One region of the Janthinobacterium sp. GMG2 genome, then DNA from elsewhere that is predicted to be linked to it. Evidence: predicted binding sites of a transcription regulator. Region 1 holds the regulator's gene; each other region holds the start of a gene.
The links. Region 1 encodes FNR, which switches genes on or off when oxygen is low (the NO sensors DNR and NnrR bind a similar motif). Its sites were predicted from a motif close to TTGATNNNNATCAA; they were not measured.
Positions count from the first base shown of each region.

Region 1 (7,845 bases):
AATTATGCGGGAAGCCTGGGCTGGAAATCGACGGGCCAGTATGAGGAAGAGCTGAAGAAGGCGGAAGCCGACTACGGCCCCCTGTTCAACAAGTACCTGAGCCAGGACTTGAAGACGGTGGCCGCCGACCCGCAGGCGCAAGCCATCGGCCAGCGCCTGTTCCTGACCTACTGCGCGCAATGCCACGGTTCGGATGCGCGCGGCAACAAGGGCTTCCCCAACCTGACGGACAAGGACTGGCTGTATGGCGGCGAACCCGACATCATCAAGACCACCATCCTGCACGGCCGCAATGGGCAGATGCCACCGATGGGCGCCGCCCTCGGTTCCGAAAAGGACGTCGAGAACGTGGCCCATTATGTGCTCAGCCTGTCCGGTTCGACCTCGGATCCCGTCAAGTCGGTGCTGGGCAAGGCCAAGTTTGGCGCCTGCATGGCCTGTCACGGCGCCGATGCGAAGGGCAACCAGATGCTCGGCGCGCCGAATCTGACGGACAAGGTCTGGCTGTACGGCGGCAGCGCCGATACCATCATGGAAACCGTACGCAAGGGACGCAGCAACACCATGCCGGCCTTCAGCGATTTCCTCGGCGAGTCCAAGGTACACGTGCTGTCGGCGTATGTCTGGAGCCTGTCGAATCCTCAGACGCCCGTGAAATGATGTAATGGAACCTCAAGTCATCAAGATGTATGCGGCCCGCGAGCAGATCTACCCTCGCGAGGCCAAAGGACGCTACGCTACCTGGCGATGGGTATGCGTATGGCTTACCCAGCTCGCGTTCTACGGCTTGCCGTGGTTGACCTGGAATGGCAGGCAAGCCCTGCTGTTCGACTTGACCACGCGCAAGTTCTACATTTTCGGCGTCGTGCTGTGGCCCCAGGATTTCATCTATCTGGCGGCCCTGCTGATCATCTGTGCGTATTTGTTGTTCCTCGTCACGGCCATTGCCGGGCGGGTGTGGTGCGGGTTCTCTTGCCCGCAAACGGTATACACGGAAATTTTCCTGTGGGTCGAACGCCGCATCGAGGGCACGCGCAGCGCGCGCATGGCCCTCGACAAGCAGGGCCCGTCCGTGCGCAAGGCATTCAAGAAGACGGCCAAGCACCTGGTATGGGGCGCCATCGCCCTGTGGACGGGCTTTACCTTTGTCGGCTACTTCACGCCGATCAAGGAACTGGCGCAATCGGTGGTCACCTTGAATTTCGGTCCCTGGGAATGGTTCTGGGTCTTGTTCTACAGCCTGGCAACCTACGGCAACGCGGGCTGGCTGCGCGAGCAGGTGTGCAAATACATGTGCCCCTACGCGCGCTTCCAGAGCGCCATGTTCGACCAGGACACCCTGATCATCACCTACGATGCCAAGCGCGGCGAACCACGCGGCGCCATGAGCAAGAAGGCCGGCAACAACGACAAGCTGGGCGATTGCATCGACTGCACCCTGTGCGTGCAGGTGTGTCCGACCGGCATCGATATCCGCAACGGCCTGCAGTATGAATGCATCGGCTGCGCCGCCTGCGTCGATGCCTGCAACAGCGTGATGGACAAGGTCGAGCGGCCGCGTGGCCTGATACGCTACAGCACCGACCATGCGATGGAAAACAACTTCAATTCGAAGCAGATACGCCAGCGCGCCATGCGCCCGCGCGTCCTGATCTACACTTCCATCCTGGCCCTGATCATCATCGCCGTATGTACCTCGCTGGCCCTGCGCACGCCCCTGAAAATGGACGTGATCCGCGACCGCGGTTCGATGGGACGCGAAGTGGAAGACGGCATGATCGAAAACGTCTACCGCCTGCAGATCATGAACACGTCCGAGCAAAGCCAGCATTTCAAGATCAGCGCCTCCGGCTTGCCGGGCCTGACCTTGCTGACGCGCGAAGAAGTGACCTTGCAGCCGACGGAAACGCTGGGCTGGCCGATCCGCCTGCGCGTGCCGCACGGCGTGGGCGAGAAGGGGTCGAACAAGATTGCGATCGAATTGCAATCGCTGGACAACCCGTCGCTGCATGTGCGTGAAAGCGCGGTCTTCATCGTGCCGCGGTGATGCAGGAAGGCCGGTCCCCGCACGGGGGCTGGCCGTTTACAGAGGAGAAATACCATGTCCGACAGTCTGAAACTGCAGCCTCCCGTTGCACCGTGGTACAAGCATCGCTGGCCATGGCTGCTGATGATCGGTCCCGGCCTGTCCGTGGTCGTCGGCAGCTTCATGGGCTATATCGCGTTTACGCAGCCCGATGCGCTGGTGGTGGGCGATTATTACAAGCAGGGCAAGGCGATCAACCAGGATTTGAAGCGCGACACGATCGCCAGCGACCTGGCCATGGATACGAGCCTGGCGTACGACGTGGCGCAAGCGCGCCTGAGCGGTTCCGTGCACAGCTTCGGCAAGGCCTACCAGGGACCGCTGCAGCTGCACCTGGCGCATGCGACCCTGCCGGAAAAAGATATCAAGCTGCTGGTGCAGCCCGATGCGGCCGGCAATTTTTCGGTCGCGCTGCCGATGCTCGAGCGCAGCCGCTGGCAGGTGCTGGTGGAAAACGACAAGCGCGAGTGGCGCCTGTCCGGCATCTGGACCTGGCCCGTGCAGCGCAGCATCGCGCTGCATGCGGACGAAGAGCTATAAGCCTTACTTGCAGACGTCCGTGCCTGCCGTAATGGCTTTCAGCTTGGCTGGTTGCAGGATCTCGATCTCGCGGTTCGACACGCGCAGCCAGCCTTCCTTCTTAAATTTGGACAGCAGGCGGCTGACGCTCTCGATGGTCAGGCCCAGGTAGTTGCCGATTTCCTCGCGCGACATGCGTAGCTGGAATTTGCTGCTCGAATAGCCGCGCGCTTCATAGCGCGACGCCAGGTTGACGATGAAGGCGGCAAAACGCTGCGTCGCCTGCATATTGCCCAGCAACAGCATCACGCTTTGCTCGCGCGTGATTTCCTGGCTCATCATGCGGTGGAAATGCCGCAGCAGAGTCGGCATATTGCCCAGCAATTGTTCCAGGCTGGAAAACGGGATTTCACACACTTCGCTGTCTTCCAGCGCCACCGCATTACAGTGGTGGCGGTCGGCGCTGATGGCGTCCATGCCCAGCAGTTCGCCGGCCATCTGGAAGCCCGTCACCTGCTCTTCGCCGCCGGGATTGATCTGGTACGTCTTGAAGTGTCCCAGGCGGATCGCGTACAGGTTCTGGAACGAGTCGCCGATGCGGAACAGCGAGGCGCCGCGCACGATCTTGCGGCGGCGGCCGATGATCTGGTCCAGCCTGTCCATGTCGCCCATATCGAGGCCCATCGGCAGGCACAATTGATGCATGCTGCAGGTCGAGCATCGCGCACGCAACGCTTCCACGGTCACTGTGGGCAAGGTTGGAGTGAGTAGCGCTTCAGTCATGTCGGTACCTTTTAGAAAATGCAACAACAAGTTTACTGCATACAGGGTTGCCGTGTGCCAATTTCACCGCAATTTCGGCGAATAAACGACGTCCAGCCTTTAATTATATGGCAACATCGTCAAAAGCCCATGCGGGGAGGGTCATTTGCGCGGCGCCGCTTGCCAACTTGATGTATTGATAGGAAAATTCCTAACAGCATTATCTGCCGCCTGTGCCGCCCGGTACTGAAAAGGAAATCATGAAGCCTCTCGGCATCAAAGCAAAAGTCGCGCTGGCCACCAGCCTGACCTCGATCGCCATGATCGCGCTGGTCACCATGATACAGGTGCAGCACATGCGCGACGACTTCACCCGAGTACTGCTGAGCCAGCAGTCGTCCCTGATCAGCCGCACCGCTGCCGAGCTCGACGACAAGCTGGGCATGCTGCTGCAGATCGTCACCCTGACGGCCAGGCAGCAGCCGCCGGAACTGATGGCCCAGCCGGCCCAATTGCGCGAATACTATTCGCGCCGCTCGATGCTGGTGCTGTTCGACGACGTGCTGGTGCTCGATGCACATGGCGCCGTCGTGGCCGACATGCCGGAAGTGGCGGGGCGCACGGGCATCAACGTTGCCGAGCGCGAGTATTTCCAGACCGTGCTGCGCACGCGCCAGCCCATGATCACCGAGCCGATGCTCGGCAAGTCGAGCGGCATGCCCATCGTGCAGATGGTCGCGCCCGTGCTGGCCGCCGATGGCCAGGTGGCCGGCGTGGTGATCGGCGTGCTGCGCCTGTACAAGGACAACCTGCTGGGACGCCTGCGCTCGGAAAAGATCGGCAAGAGCGGCTATTACTTCATCCTCACGCGCGGCGCCGTGCCGCGCTACGTGCTGCATCCCGATACCAGCCGCTTGCTGCAGCCGCGCCAGCCGAGCGCCAACCTGACGACCACCCAGCTGCTGAAGGAAGATGGCGAAGGCAGCATGGTCAGCACCAACAGCCGCGGCATCACGGCCGTCAACAGCTTCAAGCGTTTGAAATCGGTGAACTGGCTGCTGGCTACCTCGCTGCCCGTCGCGGACGCCTTCGAACCGTTCGATGGCGTCCTGTACCGGCTGGTGCTGTGGAGCATCCTCGCTTCGCTGCTGGCCGCATTTGTTCTGGGCTGGGTCACCGTGCGCCTGCTGTCGCCGCTGGTGCGCCTGCGCAACACCCTGCTGGCCCTGCGCACCAGCGGCAGCCGTTTCACCCCCGTGCCGGTGCAGCAGCGCGACGAGATCGGCGAACTGACGGAGGCGTTCAACGGCCTGATGAGCGAGCGCGACCGTCTGCAGCAGGAACTCGAATCGCGCGCGGCCGAACTGGAGCAGGAACGCGACCGGGCCGAGGCCGCCAACCGCGCGAAGAGCGATTTCGTGGCCAACATGAGCCATGAAATCCGCACGCCCCTCAATGCCGTGCTGGGCATGGTGTATTTGCTGGGAAATACCAAGCTCGATACGGAACAGCGCAAGTATCTGACCATGGTGCGCGTGGCGGGCCAGTCGCTGCTGGGTATCCTCAACGACGTGCTCGATTATTCGAAGATCGAGGCGAGGCGCATGGAACTGTCGCCCGTCGAATTCGACCTCGACGAAGTCATGAATACCCTGGCCACGACGATGACGATGAATGCGGGCGAAAAGGAGCTGGAACTGGCCATCGCCGTCGAGCCCGACGTGCCGCGGCGCCTCGTGGGCGACGCCCAGCGCCTGCAGCAAATCCTCGTCAACCTGGCCGGCAACGCCATCAAGTTCACGGAGAACGGCGAAGTGGTGGTGGCCGTCAGCCTGGCCGAGAGCAGGAGCGAGAGCGGCCGCGCCTGGCTGCGCTTCGAAGTGCGCGACACGGGCATCGGCATGACGGAACTGCAGCAACAGCAGCTGTTTGCCGCGTTTTCGCAGGGCGACCAGAGCATCACGCGCCGCTTCGGCGGCACGGGCCTGGGCCTGGCCATCAGCAAGCAGCTGATCCACATGATGGGCGGCGACATCGCCGTCGCCAGCAGCGAAGGCAAGGGCAGCCGCTTCTGGTTCAGCGTGCCGTTCGAGATGCTGGCGCAGCCAGCCGAAACGCGGCGCACGCCGGCACTGGGCCAGCTGCGCCTGCTGGTGGCCGACGATAACCGCACCACGCGCGAACTGATCGTCAAGCTGATCGAGGCGTGGGGCTGGCTGGCCGACGAAGTCGATTCCGGCTTTGCCGCCATCGAACTGTACCGCGAACGCCTGGCGCAGCAGCAACCGTACGACGTGGTGCTGGCCGACTGGCACATGCCCGTCATGGACGGCCTGGCCACGGCCAAGGCCATCCGCCAGGCGGCCAGCGGCCAGCGCCAGCCCATCGTGGTGATGGTCAACGCCTTCGCCCGCAACCACCTCGAGGAAATTTCCAGCGCGGCCGAGGCCGACGTCGTGCTGATGAAACCGATCACGGGATCGAGCCTGTTCGATGCCCTGCACCAGGCACTGATCACCAAGAACGACGGCGGCGAGCAGCGCATCCTGCACCAGCCACTGGGCACGGAACTGGCCGGCGTGCATTTCCTGCTGGTGGAAGACAATCATTTGAACCAGGCCGTGGCGCGCGGCATCCTCGAACACATGGGCGCCACCCTCGACGTGGTGGGCGACGGCTTGCAAGCCGTGGAACGGCTGCGCACGGAAGCGCTGCGCTACGACATCGTGCTGATGGACATGCAGATGCCCGTCATGGACGGTTTCAGCGCCACCCACATCATCCGCACGGAGCTGCGCCTGAGCCTGCCCGTGATCGCCATGACGGCCGGCGTGCTGGCGTCCGAGCGCGAGCGCTGCATGACGGCCGGCATCAGCGACTTCATCGCCAAGCCCGTGGTGGTGGAAGAGATGATGGAAGTCATCCTGCGCCACCTGCCCAAGCGCCCGCCAGTGCAGACGGCCGAGCCCGTACGCGTCGCCGATGAAGAGGTGTTTTCCATGGCGCCGCTGATGCGCGTGATGGGACGTGACGCGAAGGGGCGCGGTGTACTGCGGCGCATGGTCGAAGACGCGCTGAACAAGGGCATGACGCCCGTACGCGACGCGGAAACAGCATTGCAGGCAGGCCGCCACAGCGACGTGGCGCGTATCCTGCACAGCGTGCGCGGCTCCGTCGGCACCCTGGGCACGAAACGCCTGATCCGCGCCGCGTTCGCCACCGAGGAAGCCATCGACGCTGGCCGCCTGGACGAAGTCCCAAGCCTGCTGGCGCACACGGCGCAGGAGCTGGAACTGGCGCTGGCGGCGGCGGCGGATTGGTTGTCGCGGTTGAAGGATTAATTTACGCGGGTACGCCCAGAATCACGCTGGACGCCTTGAACATCGCCGTCACGCTGCCGCCAAGTTCGATACCCAGGTCCGTGCTGCTCTGGTTGGTGATGATGGCGGCGATCGTGCCGCCGCGCGGCAAGTCCAGCACCACTTCCGTGTTGACGGCGCCCGTCTGCACGCGCGTGACCGTGCCGGCCAGCTGGTTGCGGGCGGAAAAGCGCGCGCCTTCGCTATCGGCCACGAGGATGATGGACGAAGCCTTGATCAGCGCAAACGCTTCCGCGCCCGGCACCAGGCCCAGGCTTGCGCTGCTGCCCTGCGTGACGATGGCCACGATGTGCTGGCCGCCGGGCAATTCCAGGGTGACTTCGTCATTGACGGCACCCTGTTTCAGTTCGGCCACCTTGCCCAGGAATTGATTACGCGCCGTCGTTTTCATGGCCATTCTCCGTATGAGTAAAAGATCGTCGGCGATGCCTTCGGCCTGACTGCCCAGCTGGCGCAGGTAGCGGGCATGCTCGCGTTCGATGATGCGGAAATTGTCGACCAGCTGGCGTCCCCGCTGCGTGAGCCGCGTGCCGCCGCCGCCCTTGCCGCCCGTCAGGCGCTCGACCAGCGGTTCGCCGGCCAGGTTGTTCATCGCGTCGATGGCGTCCCAGGCCGCCTTGTAGCTCATCTTTACCAACTTGGCCGCCTGCGTGATGGAGCCGCATTCGGCGATGGCGCCCAGCAATTCCACCCTGCCGGCGCCGCCCAGGTTTTCCCCGCCCACCGTCATCCATAGCGAGCCTTGCAAGCCGATTTTATCCAATGCGTTCACCCAATGCCATGTGGTCTTCCCTGTTATCGATCTGTCCGTCGCGCAAGTACAGCACGTGCTCGCCCAGGATGCGCGCATCTTCCGGATCGTGCGTGATCAGGATCATGGGCACGTCCAGGCGCTGTTGCCACTGGCTCAGTTCCAGCCGCATTTTGACACGCAGGGCCGGATCGAGGGCGGCGAACGGCTCGTCGAGCAGCAGCGCGGACGGCTCGGCCACGAGCGCCCTCGCCAGCGCCACCCGTTGGCGCTGGCCTCCGGACAACTCGTCGGGGAACTGGTGCGCCAGTTCCTGCAAGTGGAAGGCATCGAGCCAATGCTCGACC
Region 1 is NZ_JAXAWA010000003.1:64,207-72,051, forward strand. Features, by position in the region: gene ccoP (cytochrome-c oxidase, cbb3-type subunit III) at 1-660, shown strand, start outside; gene ccoG (cytochrome c oxidase accessory protein CcoG) at 665-2,047, shown strand; gene SKZ59_RS12350 (FixH family protein) at 2,102-2,626, shown strand; gene fnr (fumarate/nitrate reduction transcriptional regulator Fnr) at 2,630-3,388, opposite strand; gene SKZ59_RS12360 (response regulator) at 3,628-6,708, shown strand; gene SKZ59_RS12365 (TOBE domain-containing protein) at 6,710-7,477, opposite strand; gene SKZ59_RS12370 (sulfate/molybdate ABC transporter ATP-binding protein) at 7,503-7,845, opposite strand, start outside.

Region 2 (7,845 bases), on a different contig from region 1:
CTCGGCACGCGTACTTGCCCCGTGCTGTTCGAGGCGCCGCTGGCGGCCGGTTTGCTCGGTACTTATGTGCAAGCGACCTCGGGCGGCGCCCTGTACCGCAAGTCCACGTTCCTGAACGACTCGCTGGGCACGCAAGTGCTGCCGTCGCATGTGCAGATCTTCGAAGACCCGCACGTGATCGGCGGCGTCGGTTCGGCGCCGTTCGACGAAGAGGGCGTGAAAACCGTCAGCCGCGACGTCGTCAAGGATGGCGTGGTGCAAGGCTATTTCCTGTCGACTTACACGGCCCGCAAGTTGGGCATGCAGACGACGGGCAACGCGGGCGGTTCGCACAATCTGTACCTGACCTCCAAGCTGACGGTCGCCAGCGACGATTTTGTCGCCATGCTGAAAAAGCTGGGCACGGGCTTGCTGGTGACGGAACTGATGGGGCAAGGAACCAATTACGTGACGGGCGACTATTCGCGCGGCGCCTCCGGTTTCTGGGTCGAAAACGGCGTCATTCAATACCCGGTGGAAGAAATCACCATCGCCGGCAACATGAAGGACATGCTGCGCAACATCGTGGCCGTAGGCGCCGACACCTTGCGCCGCGGCACCAAAGAGACGGGGTCCATCCTCATCGAGAGCATGGTGGTGGCGGGCGGCTGAGGCGCAGGCTGATGTATGCCTTGCGGCAGGTCCTGCCTTAGTACTGTTCCCACTCGGCATCGGCGACCACGGCCAGGGTGCCCGCCTTGCCTGCTTTCCTCGCGGGCGCTGCCGTGACGCGCGGCGCGGCGGCGGGCTTGGCTGGCGCGCGTGCCGGAGCGCGGATGGCTTGCACCTGCGCCGGCGGCAGCGCCTGCGTGCCGTCGAGCTTGAACACGCTGACGGCTTCGGCCAGAATGCCCGCCTGATCCTGCAGGGCTTCGGACGCGGCGGCGGCCTCTTCCACGAGGGCCGCATTTTGCTGTGTCACCGCATCCATTTCCGTGATGGCCTGGTTGATCTGTTCAATGCCCGTTTCCTGCTCGTTGCTGGCGGACGTGATCTCGGCCATGATGTCCGTGACGCGCCGCACGCTGCTGACGATCTCTTCCATGGTGCTGCCCGCCTGGTTCACGAGGCTGCTGCCGAGGTTGACCTGGTGCACGGAGTCGTCGATGAGGATCTTGATTTCCTTGGCGGCGGAGGCGGAGCGGTGGGCCAGGTTGCGCACTTCCGTGGCGACCACGGCAAAGCCCCGTCCCTGCTCGCCCGCCCTGGCCGCTTCCACGGCCGCATTCAGGGCCAGGATATTGGTCTGGAAAGCAATGCCGTCGATGACACCGATGATGTCGACGATTTTCTTTGACGAGGCATTGATGGAGTCCATGGTCGTGATCACTTCGGCCACTACCTGACCGCCCTTGCTGGCCACGCTGGAGGCCGATTGCGCCATCTGGTTGGCCTGGCGCGCGTTTTCGCCATTCTGCTTGACGGTGGACGTCAGTTCCTCCATCGACGAGGCCGTTTCTTCCAGCGAGCTGGCTTGCTGTTCCGTGCGCGACGACAGGTCCATATTGCCGGAGGCGATTTCACGCGAGCCGTGGGCGATGGCATCCGTGCCATGGCGCACGCGCGCCACGATGCCTTGCAGATTGTCATTCATCTCTTTCAAGGCCCGCAGCAGCAGGCCTGTTTCATCGTTGCCGCGCGCGTCGATGGTGACCGACAAGTCGCCGGCAGCCACCCGTTGCGCCACCTTGACGGCTTCGGCTATGGGGCGGCTGATGGAACGGCTGATCAGGATGGCCAGCGTGATGGCAATGGCCGTCGCGGCGATCGACAGGGACAGGCTCAGGATGATGGCCATGCGCCCATCGGCGCCGGCTTGCTTGCCTTCGCTTTCCATCAGCGATTCCTGGAAGCTGGCCATGGCCGCCAGTGCCGTCAGGAATTTTTCTTGCGGATAACGCAGCTGCGTCAGCAGGAAAATGCCCGCCGTTTCCGATTTGCCTTCCTGTAATAGCTTGATATTCGCATCGCGCGTCTTGCCATAGCCTTCGTGGCCGTTCGCCACGGCCTGGAACAGCTCCTGCCCCTTGGGCGTGTTGACCAGGACTTTCAGGCGCGCCAGCAGTTCCACGTTCTTTTTGACCGACGCCTGTACCTTGGCCACGGAACTGCTGACTTCATCGGCATCGTTGGCGCCGATGATGGCGATGCTCAGGAGGCGAGCCTGGATATTGACCTCGGACTGTATCGCATTGGACAGCATGACCTTGACATAGCGGTCGTTGAGGATTTTTTCCGTCGAGGCATTGATATTGCGGATGCGGGTGATGGAAACAAATGCCACCATGATAAGCAGGACAATGATCAGGCCGAAACTGAAGGCCAGGCGGGTACTGATTTTAAGCTTGGACATAGGGTATTCATCCTTGGCGGAAAGCGGAAAGCGTGCGCTGGGCATCGTCCTGCGGACAGGCGGCGTCCGTCCGTGACGATGCTGATGCGGTCAGTGTGCGTTACAGAGAGCTAGCTCGGCAGGTATGGGGCCGTGATGTCAAGGGCAATGCCATGGATGCGCATTGCAGGGCGCCGGCGAGGTGGCCAGCGGCGTATTCTTGAGGGGCCGCGCAGAAGGGCACGGTCCGATTTTGTTGTTCAGTGTAGGACGATAATTTCTGGCAGGCAAGATGTTCGCGCAAAAAATCACCGGGCCAGCAACGCTTGCCGCGCGGGCAAAAAAAATGCCCCGGCGAACGGGGCATGGGGTCAAGCGGGCCGGTCTGGCCCTGGCGTTCAGGCGCGCAAGGTGGACAGGATAGGCTGCAGCACGGCCGCACCCAGGGCGGCGCTGCGGGCGCCGCTCCAGCCCGTTTGCGGGTCGGGATCGTTGGCATTGTCCTTGAACGGCAATTCCAGGGTCAGCGACAGGCAGCCGAAGGCGTGCGTGATGTGGGGCGAACCCATGGTCAGCACTTCCGGCGTGAACGGGCCGTCTTCGTAGCCGTGCTCATCCTGGAAGTCGGGGCTGGCCACCTTGAAGTCGGCGATGAAGCGGTCTTGCTCGGCCTTTTGTGCTGGCGTGAAATTTTCCAGCGCATCGCTGCCGGCCACGAAGACGTAAGGCAAACCTTCGTCGCCATGCACGTCGAGGAAGAGGTCGCAGCCGATTTCATGCATTTTCTGTTTCACCAGGAATACTTCCGGGCTGCGCTCCATCGTCGGCGTCATCCATTCGCGGTTCAGGTTGGCGCCGGCCGCGTTGGTGCGCAGGTTGCCATGCACGGAACCGTCCGGGTTCATGTTCGGCACCACGTAGAAGACGGCGTCCTGCAGGCACTGGCGGGCAAACGGATTGGCCTGGTCCAGCAAGGCTTCGAGCATGCCTTCGACAAACCATTCGGCCATCGTTTCACCGGGATGCTGGCGCGCGATGACCCAGACTTTTTTCTCGGCATCGGCGTCGCCGACCACCAGCAGATTCATGTCGCGGCCTTCGACGGTGCTGCCCAGGTCGATCAGGCGCACCAGCGGCGACGCTTGCGCGCTGTCGATCAGGGCCAGGTGGCGGTCCCATGGGTACGGCTCGAAGTAGGCGTAGTACACGCTTTCTTCTTCGGGCGTATGTTCGATCGTCATCACGGTGCCGTCAAAGCTGGTCGGCACGCGGAACCAGGTTTCGCGGTCGTAGCTGGCGACGGCCTGGTAATCTTTCCAGCCGTCCGGGTAGGCCGACTTGCCTGCGTTCATGAAGCGGATCGTGCACGCCTCGCCTTGCGCGCCTTGCAGGCGGAAGTAAAACCACTGCGTGATGTCGGCGTGGGAATCCTTGCGGATGTTCAGCTCGATGGAGTGGGCATCGTCGGCGCGCAGCACCTCGATCGCGCCGGCGTCGAATTGCTGGCTGATTTTAATGGTCATGAGTGTTCCTGATAAAAACGTATGGGTTTTGCATCGTGTGCAATGGCGCGATGATACCTGTTTTGCGGTGGCCTTTGTGCTGGCGCAAACGATGACGGACATGCTTTGCTAACGTGGAAGCTCCAACACGGGGAGATCATCATGGATGACAACGGCAAACACATACGCGAACTGGAAAAGAAAGTCAGCGCCCTCAGCGACGCCCTGGCGCATCTGGGCAAAGGTACGACCTTGCAGGAATTGCTGCGCATCATACGTTTCCCCGGCTATACGACGCCGGCCGAATACACGTTCAACGTCGCCATCCTCGATACCATGCTGGTGCAGGTCAATGCGCTGGAAAAGCTGGGGCAGGATTTGTTGGCAGGGGCCAAGCAAGTAGTGGTGAAGCAGTGAGCAGACAGTAACTTATTCCTGAACGCCTGGAAAATGTTCAGGGCAAGGCGCAGGGCCGCAGGCAGTACGAACGTACGCCCAGGCCCTGCAACGCCGCCATGGACGTTTTGTCAGGTGTTCAGACCGCCAAAACGTTCAAAAAACCACGGCTCGACGTCGGGGGCATGCTCATCCTCGCGCCGCAATGTCGCCAGGATATGCTCCTCGGCAGGTGCATACGTGATGCGGTACAGGTCGCGCGCCAGCGCATACGCTTGCGTGCCGGGCCACGGTTCGGGCAGCAGTTCGACGGGCAGTTGCGGGTCGTGCAATTGCACGCGGCGGTAGGCGTGCGTCAGCAGCGAGCGGATGACGAACGCCTGCTCCGCATCGAACACGGGTTCTTCCTGCAGCAGGGTCAGCAGGGGCTGGAAGCTGGCGATGAATTTTTCGTAGCCGGCCATCACTTCCGACAAGTCCCAGCAGTCGCCCACCATGTCGCGCAGGGGGCGCGTGCTCACGCCAGGCAATTCTGTTGTGTGGCAGACGTACAGCTTGCCCTGCACCTCGTTGCGCACGAGGATATCTTCGAGCGCTTCCGCATTGCTGGCGGGGTGGCCGAAGATGCCGGGAGAAATCAAGCCATAGCCGGCCCACAATAATTCCTTGCGCAGCGCCCCCCGCTCGGCGGCGCCGATGCTGCCGGCCGGCCCGATCACCAAGGTCCAACTGCCATCCCAATGCACGACCAGCGGCGCATAGATGCGGCGGTAGGCGCGTTCGAAGCGGGCCAGCGCCTCCGGGCGTATCGTATAGGCACTGCGGCGGCCGTCGCGCTGCGAGCTGAGCCAGCCTTCCTGCGCCAGGCGGAACACGCTGGTGCGCAATAGCCGGTCATTGACGCCGAAAGGCGCCAGCAGTTCGATCAGGCTGCCCAGCCAGATGGCGCCGCCGCGCGGCACGATGGCGTCGCCAAAGATGGTCATCACCAGGGACTTCGAGCGCGGTGGGTCGCTTTCCAGGAAATCGGCTATCCATGCCGTGCAGCGGGTGTTCTTCATGTGGTTCCGGTCTGGCCGTGTTGCGGTCGAATCAATAAAAGCAGCAGTTTACTTGGCTGCGCGGGTAGCGCGGCAATAATTTGCCGGAAGCGCTGGTGGCGCTCCATAGTGTTTTCTCATAAGCAATATCATACGCACAAAAAAGCTGCACAAGATACGAAATTTTAAAATGATTCATATCAAGTGTATGCAAATCGTTTTTTGTATCGTATTATCTGTTCATCGCACCGCGTTGCTGCGCAAAATCAAAGACATGGGAGACACATCATGTACGCACAAATGGTTGAAACCGGCCTCAAGAACGTCCGTTCCCTCGACGACATGGGTCAAGAAGAGCGCGCTTTCCAGGCGCGCATCGACGAAGGTATCAAGATCGAGGCCAAGGACTGGATGCCGGACGCCTACCGCAAGACCCTGATCCGCCAGATTTCGCAGCACGCGCACTCGGAAATCGTCGGCCAGTTGCCCGAAGGTAACTGGGTCACGCGCGCCCCGACCCTGAAACGCAAGTCGATCCTGCTGGCGAAGATCCAGGACGAAGCGGGCCACGGCCTGTATCTGTACAGCGCCGCGGAAACCCTGGGCGTGTCGCGCGACGACTTGCTGGCCGCCTTGCACTCGGGCAAAGCCAAGTATTCGAGCATCTTCAACTATCCGACCCTGTCGTGGGCCGACATGGGCGCCATCGGCTGGCTCGTTGACGGCTCCGCCATCATCAACCAGATTCCCCTGTGCCGCTGCTCATACGGTCCATATGCGCGCGCCATGATTCGCGTGTGCAAGGAAGAATCGTTCCATGCGCGCCAGGGCTACGACATCATGATGTCGCTGTGCAAGGGCACGCCCGAGCAGAAAGCCATGGCGCAGGATGCGCTGAACCGCTGGTGGTGGCCATCCCTGATGATGTTCGGCCCGTCGGACGCCGCCTCCGTCAACAGCGCCCAGTCGGCGCAATGGCGTATCAAGCTGTTTTCGAACGATGAACTGCGCCAGCGCATGGTCGACCAGACCGTGCCGCAAATCGAATACCTGGGCTTGACCGTGCCCGATCCCGACCTGAAGTTCAATGCGGAGACGGGCCACTATGAATTCGGCGAGATCGACTGGTCCGAGTTCAACAACGTCCTGAAGGGCAATGGCCCGTGCAACCGCGAACGCCTGCAAACGCGCGTGAAAGCGTATGAAGACGGCGCATGGTTCCGCGATGCCTTGGTCGCGTATGCAGACAAGCAAGCTGCTAACAAAGCGGCAGCGTAAATACATAAGACAGATAGGGGATAGCAACATGAGCAAAGAATGGCCATTGTGGGAAGTTTTCATCCGCAGCCAGCACGGCCTGGCGCACAAGCATGTGGGCAGCCTGCACGCGTCCGACGCCACCATGGCGGTCAACCATGCGCGCGACGTCTACACGCGCCGCAATGAAGGCGTGAGCATCTGGGTGGTGCGCGCGGCCGATATCGTCGCCAGCAGCCCCGGCGACAAGGGCGCCCTGTTCGAACCGTCGAACAGCAAGGTGTACCGCCATCCCACCTTCTTCCCGATGCCGGAAGAAGTCAAGAACCTGTGATGGGAGCGCCTGCAATGGATGACAAGGTCAATTACCTCTTGCGCCTGGGCGATAACGCCCTGATCCTCAGCCAGCAGCTGTCGCAGCTGTGCGGCAAGGGGCCGGCGCTGGAAGAAGACATGGCGCTGACCAATGTGGCGCTGGACTTGCTGGGCCAGACGCGCTTGTGGTTCAGCTATGCGGCCGAACTGGAAAACGCGGGCCGCGACGAGGACGACATCGCCTTTTTGCGCGACGCCCACGACTTCAAGAACTGCCTGCTGGCCGAACAGCCGAACGGCAATTACGCCGACACCATGATGCGCCAGTTCTTCTTCGACAGCTGGCACTACTTCCAGCTGCTGGAACTGACCAAATCGACGGATGCGCGCATCGTCGAAGTGGCGCAAAAGTCGATCAAGGAAGTCACGTATCACTTGCGCCGCAGCGGCGACCTGATCGTGCGCCTCGGCGATGGCACGGCCGACAGCCACGCGAAAACGCAGGCCGCCGCCGACAAGCTGTGGATGTACACGGGCGAGATGTTCACGTACGACGCCGTCGACCAGGCCATGGTTGCCGCCGGCATCGCGCCGCCATCGGACGTACTGCGCCGGGCTTTCCTCGAACACGTGGCCGAGATCTTCGCCGAAGCCACCTTGACCATGCCGGCGCCCGACGCCTGGATGCAAAAAGGCGGCAAGCAGGGCACGCACACGGAACACCTGGGTTTCATCCTGGCCGAGATGCAGTTCCTGCAGCGCGCCTATCCCGGGGCGGAGTGGTAATGAACACGGTCGCTGGCGCCACGGCGCTGGACGCCGCCCAAGTCTGGGCCTGGCTCGGCGACGTGCCGGACCCGGAAATCCCCGTCATTTCGGTGGTGGACCTGGGCATCGTGCGCGCCGTCGAAGTCACGGATAGCGATGCGTGCATCGTGACGATCACGCCCACGTATTCGGGCTG
Region 2 is NZ_JAXAWA010000001.1:371,476-379,320, forward strand. Features, by position in the region: gene pmbA (metalloprotease PmbA) at 1-651, shown strand, start outside; gene SKZ59_RS01670 (methyl-accepting chemotaxis protein) at 689-2,392, opposite strand; gene SKZ59_RS01675 (M14-type cytosolic carboxypeptidase) at 2,770-3,894, opposite strand; gene SKZ59_RS01680 (hypothetical protein) at 4,036-4,290, shown strand; gene paaX (phenylacetic acid degradation operon negative regulatory protein PaaX) at 4,401-5,330, opposite strand; gene paaA (1,2-phenylacetyl-CoA epoxidase subunit PaaA) at 5,598-6,587, shown strand; gene paaB (1,2-phenylacetyl-CoA epoxidase subunit PaaB) at 6,616-6,900, shown strand; gene paaC (1,2-phenylacetyl-CoA epoxidase subunit PaaC) at 6,915-7,667, shown strand; gene paaD (1,2-phenylacetyl-CoA epoxidase subunit PaaD) at 7,667-7,845, shown strand, end outside.
Region 2: paaA (1,2-phenylacetyl-CoA epoxidase subunit PaaA) is a predicted target of FNR. The motif match lies at 5,500-5,513, and genes of this name have one in related genera.

Region 3 (7,845 bases), on a different contig from region 1:
GCACGGACGCGATACCGACGCGCGCAACAATGCGTGCAATGGCGCTGCAAAACGGCCCGCCGCCCACAGGGCCATGGGTGTCTGTGATAAAATTTCCCTTTGCAGCAAACGAATAGCGCACTGGCAAACGCATCTGCCGCGCCGTTGCGCCACACGCGCCCAACCGTAGCGTACTCAAAAATAAAATAGCCCTGCCATCGTTCGCATGGCCCAGGCATGAATAATCCGGCGCACCGGCGCCCACCTTAACCAGTCGAATCCGTATGTCCATATTAAATATCCTGCGTTACCCCGATCCTCGCCTGCACACGATCGCCAAGCCCGTCACCGAATTTGACGCGCGCCTGCAAACCCTGATCGACGACATGGCCGAAACCATGTACGACGCCCCTGGCGTCGGCCTGGCCGCGTCGCAAGTGGACGAGCATATCCAGATGATGGTGATCGACACCACCGAAGAAAAAAACCAGCTGCAAGTCTTCATCAACCCGGAAATCACCTGGGCCAGCGAAGAAAAGCAGGTCTACGACGAAGGCTGTCTGTCCGTGCCTGGCGTCTACGATGGCGTCGAGCGCCCGGCCCGCATCAAGGTGCGCGCCATGGACCGCCACGGCAAGCAGTACGAACTGGAAGCCGATGGCTTGCTGGCCGTCTGCATCCAGCATGAGATGGATCACTTGCTGGGCAAGGTATTCGTCGAATACCTGTCGCCGCTCAAGCGCAACCGCATCAAGACCAAGATGATCAAGGAAATCCGTGGTCTCGAGCGCGAAGCGAGTCTGCGTGCGCAGAACCGCCGTTTCTGAAAACACCTGACCAAACCTACTGCGCGTCGCGACTTGCGGCCTGCGATGCTCACTGTGCTCAAGCACAGTTCCGCTTCTCAGCCACAATTCGCTTCCGCTCGCTACGGTTTTGTAAGGTGTTCAAGGAGTTTTTGCAGTACAGCTGATAAACTAAGCAACAGTAGTCGTTACACCACGCCAGCCTGGCGCCTTCGGCGCGGGCCTGCGCACCTCACGTCAAGGAACCATATGAAAGTGATCTTCGCAGGCACGCCTGAATTCGCCGCCACGGCCCTGAAAGACTTGCATGAAGCGGGCTTCGAGATTCCGCTGGTGCTGACCCAGCCTGACCGCCCTGCCGGACGCGGCATGCAACTGCACGCCTCGGCCGTCAAGCAATATGCCCAGCAGCACGGCATCGAGGTGCTGCAACCGTTGTCCTTGCGCATGGACAGCAAGGACCCGCAGCGCGCCGCCGAAGCGAAAGCGGCCCACGAGCGCCTGCTGGCGACGGACTACGACGTGATGGTGGTGGCGGCCTACGGCTTGATCTTGCCGCGCAGCACCCTCGACATCAAACCCTGCATCAATATCCACGGTTCCCTGCTGCCGCGCTGGCGCGGTGCCGCACCGATCCACCGCGCCATCGAAGCGGGCGACGATGAAACGGGCGTGACCATCATGCAGATGGAAGAAGGCCTCGATACGGGCCCCATGCTGGCCATCGAGCGCACGCCCATCGAGGCGGGCGACTCCACTGCCACCTTGCACGACAAGCTGGCCACCCTGGGCGGCAAGATGATCGTCGAAACCCTGCGCAAGATGCAGCAGCAGCCGCTCGAAGCCGTGCCGCAGCCGGAAGCGGGCGTCACCTATGCGGCGAAAATCGCCAAGGAAGAAGCGGCGCTCGACTTCAGCCTGCCGGCGCTGGAACTGGGCCTGAAAATCCGCGCCTTCAATCCGTTTCCCGGCGCCTGCGGCCAGGTCGACGGCGTCACCATCAAGATCTGGGCCGCCGAGGTAATCGAAGCGGACAGCAAGGAAGCGCCTGGCCAGGTGCTGGCGGCCGACGCCCAGCACGGCATCGTCGTGGCTTGCGGCAATGGCTCGCTGCGCCTGACGGAACTGCAAAAGCCGGGCGGCAAGCGCCTGCCTGCGGCCGAGTTCATCAAGGGCTTCCCCCTCGAAGGCAAGCGCTTCGTTTAAACCGGCACGCGCCCATGGACCAGCTGACCGCCCTGCGCGCCCTGCGCCGCGTCGTGGAACTGGGCAGCTTCACGGCCGCCGGCGCCGCGCTGGGCATTTCCCACTCCATCGTCTCGCGCCAGGTGCGCCAGCTGGAAAGCCAGCTGGGCGCCCAGTTACTCAACCGCACCACGCGCCGCTTCGCCCTGACGGCCGCTGGCCAGGAATACTACCTGGCCAGCCGCGATATCCTCGACGCCCTTGACGCGGCCGACCGCGCCGTCGCCATGCACCAGGCGCAACCGTCCGGCAGCTTGCGCATCAATGCGCCGATGGCTTTCGGCACCCTGGAACTGGCTGCCTGGCTGCCCGATTTCAGCCGCCAATATCCGCACATCCACATCGATCTCGTCTGCAATGACCGCATCGTCGACCTGATCGACGATGGCTTCGACGTGGCGCTGCGCCTGGCGCGCGGCTTGCCCGACTCCACCCTGGTGGCGCGCCAGCTGGCCAGCAGCCGCACGGTGGCCGTCGCCTCGCCCGCCTACCTGGCCCGCCATGGCCATCCGGCCACGCCGCAAGACCTGGTCCAGCACAATTGCCTGATGTACACCTCTGGCGAGAAGCCGGCGGAGTGGTCGTTCACCGATGGTGACGGCGCCGCCCACAAGGTGGCCGTACGCGGCAGCCTGCAAGCCAATACGAGCGTGGCCCTGCGTGAAGCGGCCGTGGGCGGCATGGGGATTGCCGCCGCGGCCGGCTTCATCGTGCGCGATGCGCTGCGCAGCGGCCAGCTGGTGGAAGTCTTGCCCGGCTACACCTTGCGTCCACGCACCTTGTACGCGCTGTATCCGCACAGCAGACAGTTGTCGCCGAAGGTCAGGGCCTTCATCGATTTCGCCGTGCAACACTATCAAAATCGCCGCTGGGATTGATCAGGCCTGCTGCAGCGCCTTGCGCACGGCGCGGAACTGCTGCGTCAAGCCGCCGTAGCCCCAGGCCGCCTGGCGCGCATCGTGCACATGGATGTAGCTGACGTCGTGCAAGGCGCCGAGATACTCGTGCATGGCGGCAAACACGGCGGCGATATACGCGGCCTTTTCCGCCGCCGTATTCGTTTCATCGCTGATCAGGATATCGAGGAAAAAGCTGGCCTTGCCTTGCGCTTGCAACGAGGGCCCGCCGACAAACCAGTGCGCTGCGTCAAGATGGCTGATCGCCACCGACGTCAGCTCGGGCGCCTTGTGCAACAGTTGCGCCGTCAATTGACTCAGGGTGGCGGCGATGGCGGCCGACTGGCCCGCCTTGGGTGGCGTGGATAAACGCAGGTTCAGGATGGGCATGGGATGCTCCGCAAGTGGATGAAGCCCCATTCTAGGCAGGCGGGAGATAAAACGGCAGCCCCCGCCAGGCACAGGATCTGTGCAGTTTATGCACCAATGCCTGCGCGCATAAAAAAAGGGCTTGCCGCGGCAAGCCCTTGTTGCATCGACCGCCCTTGCTTAGCGGCGCTGCACCTTCATCAGGCGTGCGCCCACGGACGACGACAGGCTGACCTCGAAGCGGCCACCGGCCGGCAAGGCGCTGACGTCGACGCTGGCTTTGCCACCGGTCAAGTCACTGGCGACCACCGTCTTGCGGCCATCGGCGGCGACGTGCAGCACGGCGGCGTACGGTTCCGCCTCGGCATTCCAGACCAGCGCCAGCTTGCCGCCGCTTTGTACCGCATCGAACGTGGCATCGTTGGCGGCGACCTTGCTGCGGCGCGCCGGGCGCTCCAGCTTGGCCAAAGCCTTGCCATTTGCCAGCACTTGCACGTCGCTGATGTCGCCCGGGTTGGCGAAGCTGACGCGGAAATGGCTCATGGCGTTGCCGCCATGGTCGGCCACGGAGACGGCATCGAAGGGCAAGTCGATAGTCTGTCCCAACGCCGTCAGCACACGCAAGGTATAAGCATGGCCGCTGCCGCTGGCCGCTGCGCCGATGCGCACCGACGAGGCAACCGCGGGACGCAGCCCCACGCCAGATGGCGTGATACGGCCGGAAATCGTCAGATAGCCATTCTCGGCCACGGACATGCTGGCGGCCACCACATTGCTGCCAGTAACCTGCGTGCTGCGCTTCTCCAGGAATTGCTGTACGCGCACATAGCTGTAGTCGGAGAACCAGGCGCCGCTGCAATAGCTCATCACGTCTTTCATCGGCGTGCTGCCATAGACTGCTTTGCTCAACTGGCCAATGCTGCCCGCATAGCTGCTGTTGTACAGCGGTTGCGGACCCAGATCGCCATTCGCATACGGGTAGTCGGCAGCGGCGCCGGACGGACCGCCACAGGCAACGTGCTGCAACGAGTGGTTGTGACCCAGCTCATGCACCAGCGTAGTCAGCCATTCAGGCCATTGATTGCCGAATGGATCGACGGAGGCAATGCTGTTGAACCTGGCGTCCAGGCCGATGGCCGACGTGAAGTCGTTGCCGCTGCTGCGCTGGTTGATGTAGGCCAGGCCGGCGGCGCGCGTGGAGGACATTTTCGGCACGAAACCATAATAATAGGCGCCGCGGTCTTCCAGTGCGCGCTGGTTTTCCAGCTTGCCCAGGGTATCGCTCCACCAGCTGTCGGCCGTGCTGCTGCCAGGCATGCTCAGCGCCGCGCGCGTGGTAATGCTGATATTTTCCGCCGCATACGGATACACGCGCAGCAGCGCGGCACGGATCACCTCGGCGTCAGGCAGTTGCGCCACGCCATCATCGGTGCTCAACGGTACTAGCACCAGACGGATCCTGGCCAGGCTGGCCACCACGGGCGCCGCTTCCTGACTCACTTGCACGCCGTCATTGCCCACGGCCGTCACGCGCACGCGCACGCCAGGCAGAACCCAGCCGGACGGCAGGATGGCGCTGAAATTGCCGTTGAAACTGTAATCGCTTTTCGACGTCGGCAAGACCGACGGGCCGCTCATGGTGATGCTGCCCAGGTTGCTGCCATTGGCAGCCGTCGCATTCAAGGTCACGGCCGGGCTGGCCTGGCCTGTTTGCGTGGCCAGCACGGACACGCGCACGGCGGCCGGCTTGCCGCGCGTCAGGCGCAAGGCTGCATCGCTGGCATTCAAATTCAGTACCTGCGCGAAATCAATGCTGCCCAAGGTAAAGGCCGACACCGTGCCCGCATTCACGGCGATGCGCGAAGCGGCCGACAGCATCACGCTGCCCGTTGCCGACGCTGGCGCGGACAGCACCAGCTGGCTGGCACTGGCGCTGACGATGGCGGCTGGCGTACTGCCCACCGTGGCCGAGCTGACCTGGTCGAGATTGCTGCCCTGCAGCGTCACCGACAAGGTCGCGCCGTTGACGGCCGACACGATCGACGTCACTGCCACGTTTGCCAAGACCGTATACGTGTCGCTGCTGGCCACATCGTTGTAGGGACCGCGCACCGTCAGCGCGCCTGTCGCCGCGCCCGCAGGCACCACCACCGTCACGCTGCCGGCCGTCTGGCTTTGCGGCGTTGCCGCCGCGCCATTGCCGAACTGCACCGCCGTCACGGCGCCCATGCCGCCGCCCGCGATCGTCACGCTGGAACCGACGCCGCCCGTTGCCGGTGCGACACTGCTCACGCTCAGCGGCAGGTACACGTTCACGTTATAGCTGGTGGTCGCCGTGCCGCTGGCGCTGACCAGGCTCAAGGCGCCCGTGACGGGCACGCCCGGCATGGCCAGGGTTACGCTGCTGTCGCTGCTGGCGCTGGCGGCAACGTTCACGCCGCCCACCTGAAAAGCCGTCACGCGGCTCAGATTCGTGCCCGTCACCACCAGGCTGCCACCCACGGCGACATTCGCCGCCGAGACGGCCGTCACGGCAGGAACCAGCACTGGCGTACCCGAGGTGGTCGCCACCACCGTGTCACCACCGCCTCCGCCGCCTCCGCCGCAAGCGGACAGCCCCAGCACGACAAACAATGCTACAAGCAGATGGTTTTTCATGGCTGGCAACCATGTTGGTGCAGCGCGATGCCTGGGAGGACACGGGAGAAATGTGACATATTGGTGACTTTTGGTGAGAATATAATTTCGAAGAACCCATATTATGGGTTAATTCGATTCCCAAGGACAACTATTAATGCTTTTGATTCAATTGGTTTTGATAATAGTTAAAGTATCGACTTGGAAAGATTTATTCTAAGAATTATTCGCTTCACTCTGTCTTGTCTTAAATCAAAATTATTTTCCTTTACAGCTATTGCCATTCAATTCATTAAAAAGATTCTGACAGTGCGCAAATAATGTGGAAATTTTTCCACAGCCTAGACGCCGTGCCTTCCTGCCAAGTTTGGCGGAAGAATTAACGTTTTGAGTAAGATTTTCAGGAATGTAATTTTCAGAAGCAGGCGCGGCGCAAGCTGATGTGTTGCAATGTGTTGCAACCTGGCCTGCTGTGGGGCGAACAGCCGCTTTTGCTTAAAACCAAAGCAGCCTGATGCCGTATAATTTTAGACCCGGTGAAATCAGGCGATTGCCACCTTCTGCCAGCCCTACCCCGCCGGCACACTCCGTCAGCTGATCCTGCTGACCCGCAACCGCCTCATACAGTCTTGTCGCCGCGCCGCCGCCCGTTTGCCTATTGAAAGCATGAAATGAACGATACCGTGATCCCCGCCATGTCCCCGACCGAAGCCACCTTGCGCGCCATCCTGGCGCAGCGGATCATGATCCTCGACGGCGCCATGGGCACGATCATCCAGCAATACAAGCTCGACGAAGAAGCGTACCGTGGCGGTCCCGCCGGCCGCTTCATCGATTTCGCCGCGCCGGCAGACAGTGGCGCGCGCGAACTGTTCGTCAAGGGCAACAATGAACTGCTGACCCTGACGCAGCCGCACATCATCCAGGAAATCCACGAGCGCTACCTGGCGGCCGGCGCCGACCTGATCGAAACGAATACCTTCGGCGCCACGACCATCGCGCAAGACGATTACCACATGGCCCACCTGGCCTATGAAATGAACGTCCAGGCGGCCAAGCTGGCGCGTGCCGCCTGCGACAAATATTCCACGCCGGACAAACCGCGCTTCGTCGCCGGTGCCCTGGGACCGACGCCAAAGACGGCGTCGATCTCGCCCGACGTGAACGACCCGGCCGCGCGCAACGTCACCTTCGACCAATTGGTGGCCGCCTACCTGCAGCAGACGCAGGGCCTGGTGGAAGGCGGCGCCGACGTGCTGCTGGTGGAAACCATTTTCGATACCTTGAACTGCAAGGCGGCCCTGTTCGCCATCGACCTGTTCTACGAGCAAAACCCGACTGTCGTGCGCCTGCCCCTGATGATTTCCGGCACCGTGACGGATGCGTCGGGACGCATTTTGTCGGGCCAGACCGTACCCGCCTTCTGGAATTCCGTGCGCCACGCGAAACCGCTGACCATCGGCCTGAACTGCGCGCTGGGCGCCGCCCTGATGCGTCCGTATGCGGAAGAGCTGGCCAAGATCGCCGACACCTTCGTGTGCATCTACCCGAACGCGGGCTTGCCCAACCCCATGAGCGACACGGGTTTCGACGAGTTGCCAGCCGACACGTCCGCCCTGCTGCGTGAATTTGCCGACGCGGGCTTCTTGAACATGGCGGGCGGCTGCTGCGGCACCACGCCCGAGCACATCGCCGCCATCGGCCAATTGCTGTCGAAAAACACGCCGCGCACGGTGCCGGCCCCATCGCACGACCTGCGCCTTGCCGGCCTGGAACCGTTCGTCGTCAATGACGCGTCGCTGTTTGTCAACGTGGGCGAGCGCACCAACGTCACGGGCTCGAAGGCGTTCGCGCGCATGATCCTCAACGAGCAATACGACGAAGCGCTGTCCGTTGCCCGCCAGCAGGTGGAA
Region 3 is NZ_JAXAWA010000009.1:218,263-226,107, forward strand. Features, by position in the region: gene def (peptide deformylase) at 264-806, shown strand; gene fmt (methionyl-tRNA formyltransferase) at 1,035-1,991, shown strand; gene SKZ59_RS26560 (LysR family transcriptional regulator) at 2,006-2,908, shown strand; gene SKZ59_RS26565 (tautomerase family protein) at 2,909-3,316, opposite strand; gene SKZ59_RS26570 (IPT/TIG domain-containing protein) at 3,476-5,953, opposite strand; gene metH (methionine synthase) at 6,604-7,845, shown strand, end outside.
Region 3: SKZ59_RS26570 (IPT/TIG domain-containing protein) is a predicted target of FNR. The motif match lies at 6,175-6,188, and genes of this name have one in related genera.